Regions from separate parts of the Cryobacterium sp. TMB3-10 genome, predicted to be linked through region 2. Evidence: predicted binding sites of a transcription regulator. Region 2 holds the regulator's gene; the other holds the start of a gene.

Region 1 (6,180 bases), on a different contig from region 2:
CCGGTCTACCGGGGCAACTGGTCCGCAGCGGGGCATCTCGCGTTTCACCGGCGGCGCCAGGAGCCGTTCTGACGCCCTTGGCCGCCCCAGCCGCGCAGCTCCGCGCCTCCGCCGCCTTAAGACCCGCAGCGGGCCCGTGGCGGCCGCCATCTACTGGCCGGCCTCCGCTGCTGCCGCCCACGGCTGCCGCTCCCCCTGGCCGGCATCCGGCGCCCCGTCACTCGGCGGTGACCGGCCACTGGGCACGCGAAAGGGCCCCGGCCGAAGCCGGGGCCCTTCTGTGCGTGTCGCGGTACGTCTGCTGTGGTGTACCGCGAGTCAGCGGGGGTGACTAGTTGATGCGGCTGTACTTGTTGTCTGCACCGAATTCGAAGATGCCGATGGTTGCGTCGGTCGGGTCGCCGTTCTCGTCGAACGTGATCGTGCCGGAGTAACCGTCGTAGTCGATCTGCTTGCCCTCGGCGAGGAGCGCGGCGCCCGACGCGAAGTCGGTGACCTTCTCGCCCTCACCGGAGCCACCGGATACCTGCTGGAGGTACTTGGCGATCGACTCACCCGACACGTCGTTGGCTGCGTACGCAGCCAGGGCGATCAGGATGACGGCGTCGTAGGATTCAGCCGCGTAGCTGAAGTCGGTCAGGGCCGGGTCGATCTCGAGCAGACGGCCGGTGAAGTCACCGAGGGTCGCGGTGTCCAGGCCGGGCAGCGTGCCCTTCGAGCCCTCGATCAGGCCGGCAGCGAAGTCCTCGCTGTAGTCGGCCAGGTTGCCGTCGACGAAGTACAGCTTGTCGCCGGGGAAGCCGCTCGCCACGAGGTCCGGGGTGATGACCTTGGCCTGGTCGAACGTGATCAGAGCGATCGCGTCGGGGTTGGCCGCGGTGACTTCGGCGATCTGGGCCGAGAAGTTGGCGTCGCCCTCGTTGAAGCTCGCGCTGGCGACGACCTCTCCGCCGGCAGCCTCGAAGGCCGTGGTGGTGAACTCGGCCAGGCCGGTTCCGTAGGCGTCGTTGAGCACGATCAGGCCCAGGGTGCTGTTGCCGTCTTCGGCGATCAGGTTGCCCAGGACTTCACCCTGCAGGATGTCGGACGGAGCGGTGCGCCAGAAGAGCCCCTTGTCGTCGTAGTCCGTGAAGTCGGCCGAGGTGTTGGCCGGCGAGAACTGCACGACGCCGGCGCCGGTGATCTGGTCGATGACGGTCTTGGAGACACCCGAGGACGCCGCACCGACGATCGCCGAGACATCCTGCGAGAGCAGGTCGGTCACGGAGACGGTGGCGGTATCGGTCGTGGTGTCGCCCGAGTCGCGGAGGATGGCTTCGATGTCGATGCCCAGGCCGGCAGCTTTGATCTCCTCGACGGCGAGCTGAACACCGGCTTCTTCGGGCGGGCCGAGGAAGGCGAGCCCACCACTCTGGGGGAGGATCGTGCCGACCTTCAGGTCCAGGGCGCGGTCGCCGGCGGTGATCTCAGCGACAGTGCTTTCCGCCGCGGGTGCGTCCGAAGCGGCCGGCTCGGCTGCGTCGGTGCTGCATCCGGTGAGCAGAAGGGCGCTGACGCCGAAGATGGCGACGCCGGTGACGACGGCGCGGGCCGAGCGGGAGGCCGAGGCCTTCGCGAATACGCTCATGTTGCTCCTAGGGTAAGGGGAATCGAAGGTTAGAGCACGGCAAACGATCGTTGCCGTGCTGCAAAGGTATTCACCCGAACGACATCAAACAAGGCGGTCGTGTTACAGCCGTGTAACGCGACCAAATCGTTACGAACGGCCCCCTGATCAGGATGCTTGGCTCTGAGCCCCTAAATCGGGTCGATAACCGGCCGGCGCTGCGCCCGCCCCGCCCGCACCATATCGACGGTCAGCACGATCAGCGCGAGCCAGACCAACCCGAATCCGAGCCACCGTTCCGGCGGCATCGGCTCGTGCAGGATGACCACGCCGGCGATGAATTGCAGCACCGGTGCGAGGTACTGCACGAGTCCCATCGTGGTCAACGGCAGGCGCCGGGACGCGGCCGCGAAGAAGAGCAGCGGCACCGCGGTGAGCACACCGGTGCCGATCAGCGCGATGGTGTGCACCGTCGAGACGGTGCCGAAGGTGAGGCCGGAGATCAGCGAGACCACGACCAGTTGGATGATCGCGATCGGCGTGAGCCAGAGAGTTTCCAGGGTCAGCCCGGAGAGCGCGTCGATGTGACCGCCGACCCGCTTCTTGATCAGGCCGTAGAAGCCGAAGGAGAACGCCAGGATCAGGGAGATCCAGGGCACGGTGCCGTAGCCGACGCTGAGCACGATCACGGCGATGAAGCTGATCACCACGGCAGCCCACTGGGCCCTGCGCAGCTTCTCGTGTAGCACCAGGACGCCCAGCAGCACCGTGATGATCGGGTTGATGAAATAGCCCAGCGCCGTTTCGACGACGCGGCCGCTCAGGGTGCCGAGGATGAAGGTCTGCCAGTTGATGAAGATCAACACCCCGGCCAGCCCCATCGTCCACACGATGCGCGGCGAACGCAGTGCGGCCACGAGCGGCCGCCAGGCCCGGGTGGCCAGGATCAGGACCGCGCAGAACACCAGCGAGAACAGCACCCGCCAGGCCACGATCTCGAACGCTCCGGTCGGGGCCAGGAAAAGGAAATACAGCGGCAGGAATCCCCACATGCCGTAGGCGCAGATCGCGAAGATGAGGCCCGTGCTCGCGGAACTGCGGACCGGGCGCATCCCGCTCCGGGCCGCATCCACCGGCTCGGTCGGCTCGGCGGCCCCGGTGGGATCTGTCGGATTCTCGTGCACGTTGCTACCCCTCTGGACGCGAAAAATCCCGGATGGCCGAGGCCATCCGGGATTCAACGATATGCGGTGTGACTAGCGAACGACGACCGCGAGAACGTCGCGAGCCGACAGAACGAGGAGGTCCTCGCCACCGAACTTGACTTCGGTTCCACCGTACTTGGAGTAGATCACCTTGTCGCCGACGGCGACGTCGAGCGGGATGCGGTTGCCGTTGTCGTCGATGCGGCCGGGGCCGACGGCGACAACTTCGCCTTCCTGGGGCTTCTCTTTGGCGGTGTCCGGGATCACAAGTCCGGAAGCGGTGGTCTGTTCTGCATCCACCTGCTTGATGACGATGCGATCTTCGAGCGGCTTGATGGAGACCGACACGGTTGACCTCTTTCTTAGCTAAGACGTAGTTAGCAGACTCACAGCGAGAGTGCTAAGTCGAGTTTAGGGCGCAACTGGCACTCACGCAACGTGAGTGCCAGAGTGCTCGGGGTGCGGCCCGGTTTGGCTTGATAGGTTTGCGGGATGGAACGCGCCGAGCTCGTTGAGCTGCTCTCACCCGAAGGCCTGCGCCTGCTGGACTCCCTGCCCGTCTACGAGGCCGGTGCCGACGTCGTGCGCACGGTCAGTGCCCTACGCAAGGCCGGGCACTCCCCCGCCCTGGTCAACGCGGTGCTCTACCAGTCCCGGCTGCGGGCGAAGGCGACGGGCAAGTTCGGCGACTTTGCCAGCCGGATGCTGTTCACCGAGGCCGGCCTGGAGCAGGCCACCCGGTTGCGGGTCGCCGCCCTGCACGCCGGCCGGTTCGTGGAGGCCGGCCTCACCCGGGTCGCCGACGTGGGCTGCGGCATCGGCGGCGACGCCATGGCGATGGCCGCGATGGAGCTGACGGTGACCGCGATCGACGTCGACGAGGTCACCGCCACGGTCGCCAGCTTCAACCTGGCCCCCTTCCCGACCTCCTCAGTGCGCTGCGCCGACGCGGCCGACATCGACCCCACCGAGTTCGACGCGCTCTGGTTCGACCCGGCCCGCCGCACGGCCGGGCACGGCAACACCAGCCGGCTCACCCGGTCAGAGGACTACTCCCCCAACCTCGATGACGTCTACGCCCTGAGCAAACGGATGCCCGTCGGCGTCAAGCTCGGTCCCGGCCACGACCGCGACCAGATCCCCGAGACCGCGGAGGCCCAGTGGGTGTCGGTGGACGGCAAGCTGGTGGAGATGGGGCTGTGGTTCGGTGCGCTCGCGCGGCCGGGCATCCGCCGGTCGGCGCTACTGCTCAGCAAGGACGGAGTCGCGGAGCTGACCGCGCCTGCCGACAGCGAGGATGTGGCTGTCGGCGAGCTCGGCGACTACGTGTACGAACCCGACGGCGCCATCATCCGCGCCCGGCTGATCGGTGACCTCGCCCGATCGATGGATGCGTCGATGCTCAGCGAGGGCTTGGCCTACCTGACCAGCCCGACGCTGACCCGCACCCCGTTCGCCACGGCGTTCCGGGTGCTCGAGGTGCTGCCCACCGACGAGAAGAAGCTGCGGCTGGCGCTGGCTGAACGGAAGATCGGCACCCTGGAGATCAAGAAGCGCGGCGTGGATGTGGATCCGGCGACCCTGCGCACCCGGTTGAAGCTCAAGGGCCCGGAATCGGCCACCCTGGTGGTGACCCGCGCGGCCGGGCACAAGGTGGCGCTGCTGGTGGAACGGGTCTGACCGGCGTCAGCCGGCTCGCGGGTTCGGCTCAGCCGAAGTAGGCGGGCAGCATCCGGGTGATCACGACGAACCACAGCACCGCCATCAGGATGCCCAACAGACCGCTGAGCAGGCCGAGGAGCCAGAGGCCGCCGGAGCGGCGCTCCACGTACCTGGCCACCAGAGCGAGCACGACCGCGGCGATGCTCAGGGGCGCCCCCCAGATCACGAATATGCCGGCCAGCACCCCGAGCACCCCGCAGACCGCGGCAGCGACGCCGAGACCACGGCGGGCCGCATGGGTCTGGATCTCGGCGGTGGTGTACACGTACGGCACCCACTCGGTGGGCGCGGTGATGGTGGACTCGTAGGCGAGCTCGCCGGCGACCGGCGGCCGGGTCAGGTCGGGCGAACGCCCGGCGGGTGCCCGCAGCTCAGCGGCCCTGGCCTCGGCAGCCCGCGCCTGTGCGCGCGACAACGCCGGCGTCCCGGCGGGCGGAACTGACTGCTCCCGCTCCGCCCGGGTTTCGGGCTGCCCGGACTGCGACATGCGTGTGGACTCGATTCTCGACTACTCGCTGTGCGGTTAGTAGTTGTAATTGTTCATCGGCACGGTCGCGAACACCAGCGCCCAGAGCAGAATGCTGAGCAGCGCCAGGGCGATACCCACGAAGCCTGTGATGATCCCGGTCAGCCAGAAGCCCTTGCCGTTCGGTTCCTTGTTGCGGGCGATGAAACCCAGGACCACGCCGGCGGCCGGCAAGATGATGGCGAGGATGCCACCGAAAATCGGGAAGAACGCAACCGGGGACCCGAGGATGCCGATGACACCGGCGATCATCGACAGGATGCTCAGGATCGGCTGCTTGGTGGCCGACGGCATCCCGGGCTGGCCGGCGTAGTAGCCGGCGGCGGGGCCGCCAGAGGGCGGCGGGGTGCCGTAACCGGAGCCCGGCGGGGTGTAGCCCGGCGGCGGCGAACCGTAGGGCGGCGGGGTGCCCTCGCTCGGGGCGGGCGGGCCGTAGGCGGGCGGCGGCGTCGGCTGGCCGGCCGGACTCACCGGCGGAACCGGCGGCGGCGGCTGGGCGCCCGACGGGGTGGATTCGGCATCGCCGGCGGGGCCGCTCTGGCGATCCGGTGGGCCGCCGGCCATGCTGTCCTGCGGGAAGTCGGGCACCTGCGGCACGTCGGGGACCTGCGGCACGCTCGGAACCTGGGGAACCTCGGGATGTGGTGTGTTCGGATCGGTCATGATCGTCATTCCTTTCCTGTGAACGCCTGGTCTGATCCAGGCCGCCCGGCCGCCCGATCGGGCGGCCGGGGTGGCCGGCGAGCGCGGTCTGCCGAGCCTTCTAGTAGGTGGTGTACGAGCCTTCGCTGATGCCCGCCATGATCACGCCGATCGTGACGATGAGGAAGATGAGTCCGCTGATCAGGCCGACGTAGCCGAGCACGAGGCCGGCGATGGCGAGGCCGCGACCCTTTTCGCCGGTGCGCTTGATCTGGCTGAGCGCAATGTGGCCGCAGATCACGGCGGCGAGGGACACGATGAACGCGCTGACCAGGGAGATGATCGCGAGAACGTTCCACTTATCGCCGGCGGCCGGCTGCCCGTAGCCCTGCGGTGCGTAGGCCTGCGGGGCGGCGGGTGCGGCGCCGTAGGCCGGGGCGGCCGGGGTTGCACCGTAGGCCGGCGGCGCGGGCGGGGAG
Region 2 (6,180 bases):
GGCCACGACGGCGTTGATGACCTGGGGCATCCAGCGCGGCAGCGGCATCGACGTCACCGACCTCGACGCCGGCACCGGCGTGCAGTACACCGGCATCGTCTTCACCGAGAACGGCACCCCGGCGCCCAACCAGGAACACCCGGTGAACGAGGCCACCTTCGCCGAGGACGGCACCGCGTTCATCAGCAACGGGATGACCGCCAAGCTGGCCATCCCCACCGGCCCGTTCACCGTCGCCGCACCGGTGCGCGTCGTCTACGTCATCGACGAGGCCGACAAGATCGGCTTCGCCTACGGAACCATGCGCGGCCACCCGCAGACCGGCGAGGAATGCTTCATCGTCGACCGTCGCGCTGACGACTCCGTCTGGCTCACCATCCGCTCCTTCTCGCGTCCCAGCACCTGGTACTACACGCTGGCCTGGCCCATCCTGCGCGTCCAGCAGGAGCGCTACACCCGCAAGTACCTGCTCGCCCTGCACCCCGTCGGACGAGGCTGACCGGATGGCTGGACCGCACCCGGTCGGCGACCCCGCACCACTGGATGGCCTCATCCCGGATTCGGCCGCGCTCGGCGCCTCGACCCGCGACTTCGGGGTCTACCTGCACGTACCGTTCTGCAAGGTGCGCTGTGGCTACTGCGACTTCAACACCTACACCGCCACGGAACTGCGCGGGGTGAAGCAGAGCGACTACGCCAGCCAGGCGGTCCTCGAGGTGGAGTCCGCCGCCCGCATCCTGGCCGAATCCGGTGTGCCGGCCCGGCCCGCCGCGACGGTCTTCTTCGGCGGCGGCACCCCCACGCTGCTGCCCGCAGACCATCTGGTGCGGATGCTGCATGCCGTGCGCGACACCTTCGGCATCGTGCCGGGCGCCGAGATCACCACCGAGGCCAACCCGGACTCCGTCGACCTGGCCTATCTCCGCCAGCTCAAGCAGGCCGGTTTCACCCGGGTGTCCTTCGGCATGCAGTCCGCGGTACCGCGGGTCCTGGCCACCCTCGAGAGAACGCATGATCCCGAACGGGTCCCGCTCGTGGTGGCCTGGGCGCGCGAGGCGGGCCTGGACGTGAGTCTCGACCTGATCTACGGCACACCGGGGGAGACCATCGAGGATTGGCGGGCCAGCCTGGACGCGGCCATCGGCCAGCAGCCCGACCACATCAGCGCCTATTCGCTCATCGTCGAGGACGGTACCAAGCTGGCCAGGCAGATCCGCCGGGGCGAGCTCGTCCAGCCCGACGAAGACCTGCAGGCCGACTTCTACGAACTCGCGGATGCGCGTCTGGCCGAGGCCGGTTACGGCTGGTACGAGGTCAGCAACTGGTCACGGGGAACCGAACACCGGTCCCGGCACAACCTGTCCTACTGGCGCAGCGCCGACTGGTGGGGCATTGGCCCCGGCGCGCACAGCCACGTGGGTGGGGTGCGTTGGTGGAACGTCAAGCATCCGGCGGCGTACGCCGACCGCATTCTGGCCGGCCACTCACCGGCCGCCGGACGGGAAACCCTGGACGAGGCCACCCGCGAAACCGAACGGGTGCTGCTGCTCACGCGCATCCGTGAGGGAATCCCGGTGGCGACGTTGTCGGCGCTCGGCCGCCGAGAGGTCGCCGGTCTGATCGCCGACGAGCTCATCGACGCTCGCGCGGCCATCGGCGGCAACATCGAACTGACCCTCACCGGTCGGCTGCTCGCCGACGCCGTGGTGCGCCGACTGCTTACCGACTAGTGAGGCCCGGTTCTTACGATCAGCTGACGAACTTGATCGTCAGCGGGTAGGTGTACCACTCGCCCTTGTTCGCGGCGATCGCGGCCATGATGCTGAAGACGATGCTGAGGATCCAGGCGGCGGCCAGGATCAGGAAGCCGACGAGGATGACGGTGAGAATCGATCCGACCAGGTAGGCGATGGCCAGGGTGATCTGGAAGTTCAGGGCCGTCGCGGCGTGTGCGCGGATGAACGGACCGCGGTCCTTGAGCACGATGTAACCGATCAGGGCGGGCAGGAAGCCGAAGAGGATTCCGCCGATGTGGATCAGGGTCGCCCACAGCTTCTCGTCGGCCGGGCTCAGCTGGCTGGGTGCCTGGTACGGGTTGGCGGGGGGAGGCGTTGCCTCAGACATTAAATCTCCTTCGTGGGCGCTCGGGGGAGCGAGGATGGTGCTGGTCGAGCTGTCACCAGAATAGCGCCGGTCTCGGGCGCCCGCAGTGAGAAAACTAGCTGATCGGGCGCTAGTTGATCAGGCGCAGAGCGAACGGGTAGCGATACGGGCGGCCGTCTCGGGCGCTGACAAAACCGAGTACCGAGAAGATCGCGCCGATCAGCCAGAGCACCCAGGTGAGCGAGCCGAGCCCGGCCAGCAGGCCGAAGGTGAGAAGTGCCAGGACGGTGCTGAGCACGCTGATGGCGAGATAGCCGATCAACAGCGTGATCTGGAAGTTGAGCGCCTCCTTGGCCTCGCCGGCGGTGAATCGCCCGCGCTCCTTGAAGACCAGCCAGATGATCAGGGCCGGCAGGAACGAGAGGATGCCGCCCAGGTGCGCCAGGGACGCCCACAGCTTGTCCTGCTCCGGAGTCAGCGCAGCAGCGGTGCCCGACCCTGTCGGTTGTCCAGGCCCATTGGGATAGCTCATGACGATGCCCTTCGACGTGCAAGTGGATTCAGCGATGGAGAACAGCGGTGGATACCGCCACGGAGATACGTGTGCCACCACGGTACTGCGCGAATTCGTCCGTGAGCAACGGGTATCCCAGACGCCCGCGTTATGATTGGCAGTCATACGAAGAGAGTGCCAGCCGTCGGCGGCACAAACGGGAGAGGGAGGCGAGCGTCCAGTGGTATCAGACCGCAGCCTCGAAGTCCTTCGGGTCATCGTGCAGGACTACGTGGCCTCCCGCGAACCGGTCGGGTCCAAGTCGATCGTCGACCGGCACGCTTTCGGCGTCTCGGCCGCCACGATCCGCAATGACATGGCCCTGCTCGAAGAGGAAGAACTCATCGTCGCGCCGCACACGTCGTCTGGTCGCATCCCCACCGACAAGGGCTACCGACTGTTCGTGGATCACCTGGCCGACCTGCGTCCACTCACGGGCGTCCAACGGCAGGCCATCGAGGTCTTCCTCGGCCAGTCCGCCGATCTCGACGAAGTCCTCGCCCGCAGTGTCCGCCTGCTCTCCCAGCTCACCCACCAGGTGGCCCTGGTGCAATACCCCTCGTTGTCGCGGGCCACGGTGCGCCACATCGAGCTCGTGCCGCTCAGCGACACCCGGGTGCTCTCGGTGCTGATCACCGACTCCGGCAGGGTGGAGCAACGGGTCGTTGAACTGCCGCGCCCGATCGAGGAAGCCGCCCTGGCTGAGCTGCGCTCCAGGCTGAACGCCGTCGTCGGCGGCCTCGGCATGGCGGCCGCCGCCACGGCCCTGAGCGGCCCGACCGGTCTGGGATCGCCGGAGCAGACCGAGCTCGTCGATCTCATCACCGGCACCCTGCGCGATCAGGTCGGAGCGAACCGGCAGGACCGCCTGGTCATGGCCGGAGCCGCGAACCTCGTGCGCACCGAGGAAGACTTCACCGGGAGCATCTATCCGGTTCTCGAGGCCATCGAGGAGCAGGTGGTGCTGTTGCGCCTGTTCGGCGAAATGGCCACAGACCAGCACGGCGTGTCGGTGAGCATCGGCCGGGAGAACGCACCGTTCGGGCTCGGCGAGACCTCCGTGCTCACCAGCGGCTATACATCCCGCGGCGACGCCGCCCGCCTGGGTGTGCTCGGCCCGACCCGGATGGACTACTCCAACAACATGGCGGCCGTGCGCGCCGTCGCCCGGTACCTCTCCCGACTGCTCGGCGAGAACTAGCCGCCCCACACCTATCTCGACCCGACTTCCCCACCCCAGAACCCCAAGGAGAGCCAGCTTTGGCTGACCACTACGAAGCACTCGGCGTCGCCCGCGACGCCAGCACCGACGAAATCAAGAAGGCGTACCGCAAGCTCGCCCGCCAGCTGCACCCCGACGTGAACCCCGGCGCCGAGGCGTCAGAACGGTTCAAGACCGTCACGCACGCGTACGACGTCCTCAGCGACCCCAAGCAGCGCCAGAACTACGACCGCGGCGGCTCCGGCAACGGCCAGGGCGGCGGCTTCGACGCCGGCAACTTCGGCGACATCTTCGAGACCTTCTTCGGCGGTGGCGGCGGCGGCAGCCGTGGTCCCCGTTCCCGGCGTGAACGCGGCCAGGATGCCCTCATCCGCGTCGAACTCGACCTGGACGAGGTCATCTTCGGCACCCACCGCGACATCGAGGTGGACACGGCGATCGTCTGTGCCACCTGTTCGGGCACCTGCTGCCAGCCGGGTACCTCCCCGGTCACCTGCGACATCTGCCACGGCACCGGCAGCATCCAGCGCGCCGTGCGTTCGCTGCTCGGCAATGTGATGACCTCCAGCCCCTGCGGCTCCTGCCGCGGCTACGGAACCATCATCGCCACCCCGTGCGTCACCTGCCAGGGCCAGGGCCGCGTGCGTGCCCGCCGCACCGTGCCGGTCGACATCCCCGCCGGCGTGGACACGGGCCTGCGCCTGCAGATGCCCGGCAGCGGCGAGGCCGGGCCGGCCGGTGGCCCGAACGGTGACCTGTACCTGGAGATGAAGGTGCGCCACCACGACGTCTTCAGCCGCGACGGTGACGACCTGCTCTGCACCCTCGAGGTGCCGATGACCGACGCGATCCTCGGAGCGACGGCCACGGTGAAGGCCCTCGACGGTGACATCGAAGTGGAACTGCGCCCCGGCGTACAGGCCGGCGAGATCCTCACGGTCAAGGACCGCGGCGTCACGAGGCTCCGCGGCAACGGCCGCGGCGACCTGCGGGTCGGCGTGCAGGTGCTCACCCCCACCAAGCTCGACCACAAGGAGCGGGAACTGATCGAGGCCTTCGCCGCCAGGCACAAGGTTCCGGCGCCCGCCCTCAGCCAGTTCCAGCAGGGCCTGTTCGCGAAGCTCCGCGACAGGTTCCTCGGCTAGGACCACGTTCGATGGCGCACTTCTTCCTGTCAGAGACCCTCGGCGCCTCCGCCGACGGCTCGCCAACCGCGGACCCCGCGGTCGGGGCCACGGTGAGCATTACCGGGGCCGAGGCCAAGCACGCCGTCACCGTCAGCCGGGTGCGCCCCGGCGAGACCCTGCTGCTCGGTAACGGCGCCGGCCTGGTGCTCGGCGTCACGGTCCTGTCGGCCGCGCCGGCCGAGCTCACGGCGAGGGTGGACACCGTGACTCGGACGCCGCCGGCCGTGCCGCGCATCCTGCTCGTACAGGCCCTGGCCAAGGGTGACCGCGACGAACTCGCCGTGCAGGCCGCCACCGAACTCGGCGTCGACGGGGTCATCCCGTGGGCCGCCGCCCGGTCGGTGGCCCGCTGGGAGGGCGTCAAGATCGCCAAGGGGCAGGCGCGCTGGTCCGCCATCGTGCGGGAGGCCAGCAAGCAGTCCATCCGGCCGTGGCTGCCCGACGTGCTGCCGCTGACCAGTACCAAGCAGCTGGCCCAGCTCGCTGGGACCAGCCGGATGCTGTTGCTCGAGCCGACCGCCGAGCTCAGATTGACCGCGATCGCCGTGCCCACCGACGACCGGGATATCGTGCTCGTCGTCGGGCCGGAGGGCGGCATCGCCCCGAGTGAACTGGACATCCTCGAGCAGGCCGGCGCCAGCCGGGTGCGCCTGGGCGATACCGTGCTGCGCACCTCGACGGCCGGCCCCGCCGCGGTCGCCATCCTGAACGCAACCCTCGGGCGCTGGTAGGAGCGCTTAAGATAGAACCATGGCTTCCTCCGGTGCAGAACCCACGATCTTCAGCCGCATTACCGCGCGCGAAATTCCCGCGACCATCGTCGCGGAAACCGATGACATCATCGCGTTCAACGACATCGCCCCGCAGGCGCCCGTGCACGTCGTGGTGACCACGAAGTCGCAGCAGTACCGCAACGTCGGTGAACTCGCCGCGGGGGACCCGGCGCTGTTGGCCGAGCTGATCGCCGTGGCCGGCAGGGTGGCCGACGAACACTGCGCCGGCGAGTACCGCCTGGTCTTCAACACCGGAGCCTCGGCCGGTCAAACCGTCTTCCACGTGCACGCGCACGTCCTCGGTGGCGCTCTTGAGGAGGGCACGCTTGCTGCCCTCTGACG

What was found. The regulator HrcA, encoded in region 2, represses chaperone genes, less so after heat shock. The targets are predictions, from matches to a motif close to TTNGCACTCGNNNNNNNCGAGTGCNAA.
Region 1: the regulator HrcA is predicted to act here: its motif matches at 3,234-3,260, upstream of groES (co-chaperone GroES).

Annotation. Positions count from the first base shown of each region.
Region 1 is NZ_SOGH01000012.1:1,439-7,618, reverse strand. Features, by position in the region: gene E3T22_RS04765 (ABC transporter substrate-binding protein) at 332-1,627, opposite strand; gene rarD (EamA family transporter RarD) at 1,798-2,718, opposite strand; gene groES (co-chaperone GroES) at 2,863-3,159, opposite strand; gene E3T22_RS04750 (SAM-dependent methyltransferase) at 3,304-4,491, shown strand; gene E3T22_RS04745 (hypothetical protein) at 4,520-5,020, opposite strand; gene E3T22_RS04740 (DUF4190 domain-containing protein) at 5,057-5,722, opposite strand; gene E3T22_RS04735 (DUF4190 domain-containing protein) at 5,823-6,180, opposite strand, start outside.
Region 2 is NZ_SOGH01000020.1:245,426-251,605, forward strand. Features, by position in the region: gene E3T22_RS09245 (DUF1990 family protein) at 1-499, shown strand, start outside; gene hemW (radical SAM family heme chaperone HemW) at 504-1,730, shown strand; gene E3T22_RS09255 (DUF4870 domain-containing protein) at 1,750-2,124, opposite strand; gene E3T22_RS09260 (DUF4870 domain-containing protein) at 2,234-2,635, opposite strand; gene hrcA (heat-inducible transcriptional repressor HrcA) at 2,838-3,857, shown strand; gene dnaJ (molecular chaperone DnaJ) at 3,917-5,023, shown strand; gene E3T22_RS09275 (16S rRNA (uracil(1498)-N(3))-methyltransferase) at 5,035-5,796, shown strand; gene E3T22_RS09280 (HIT domain-containing protein) at 5,816-6,178, shown strand.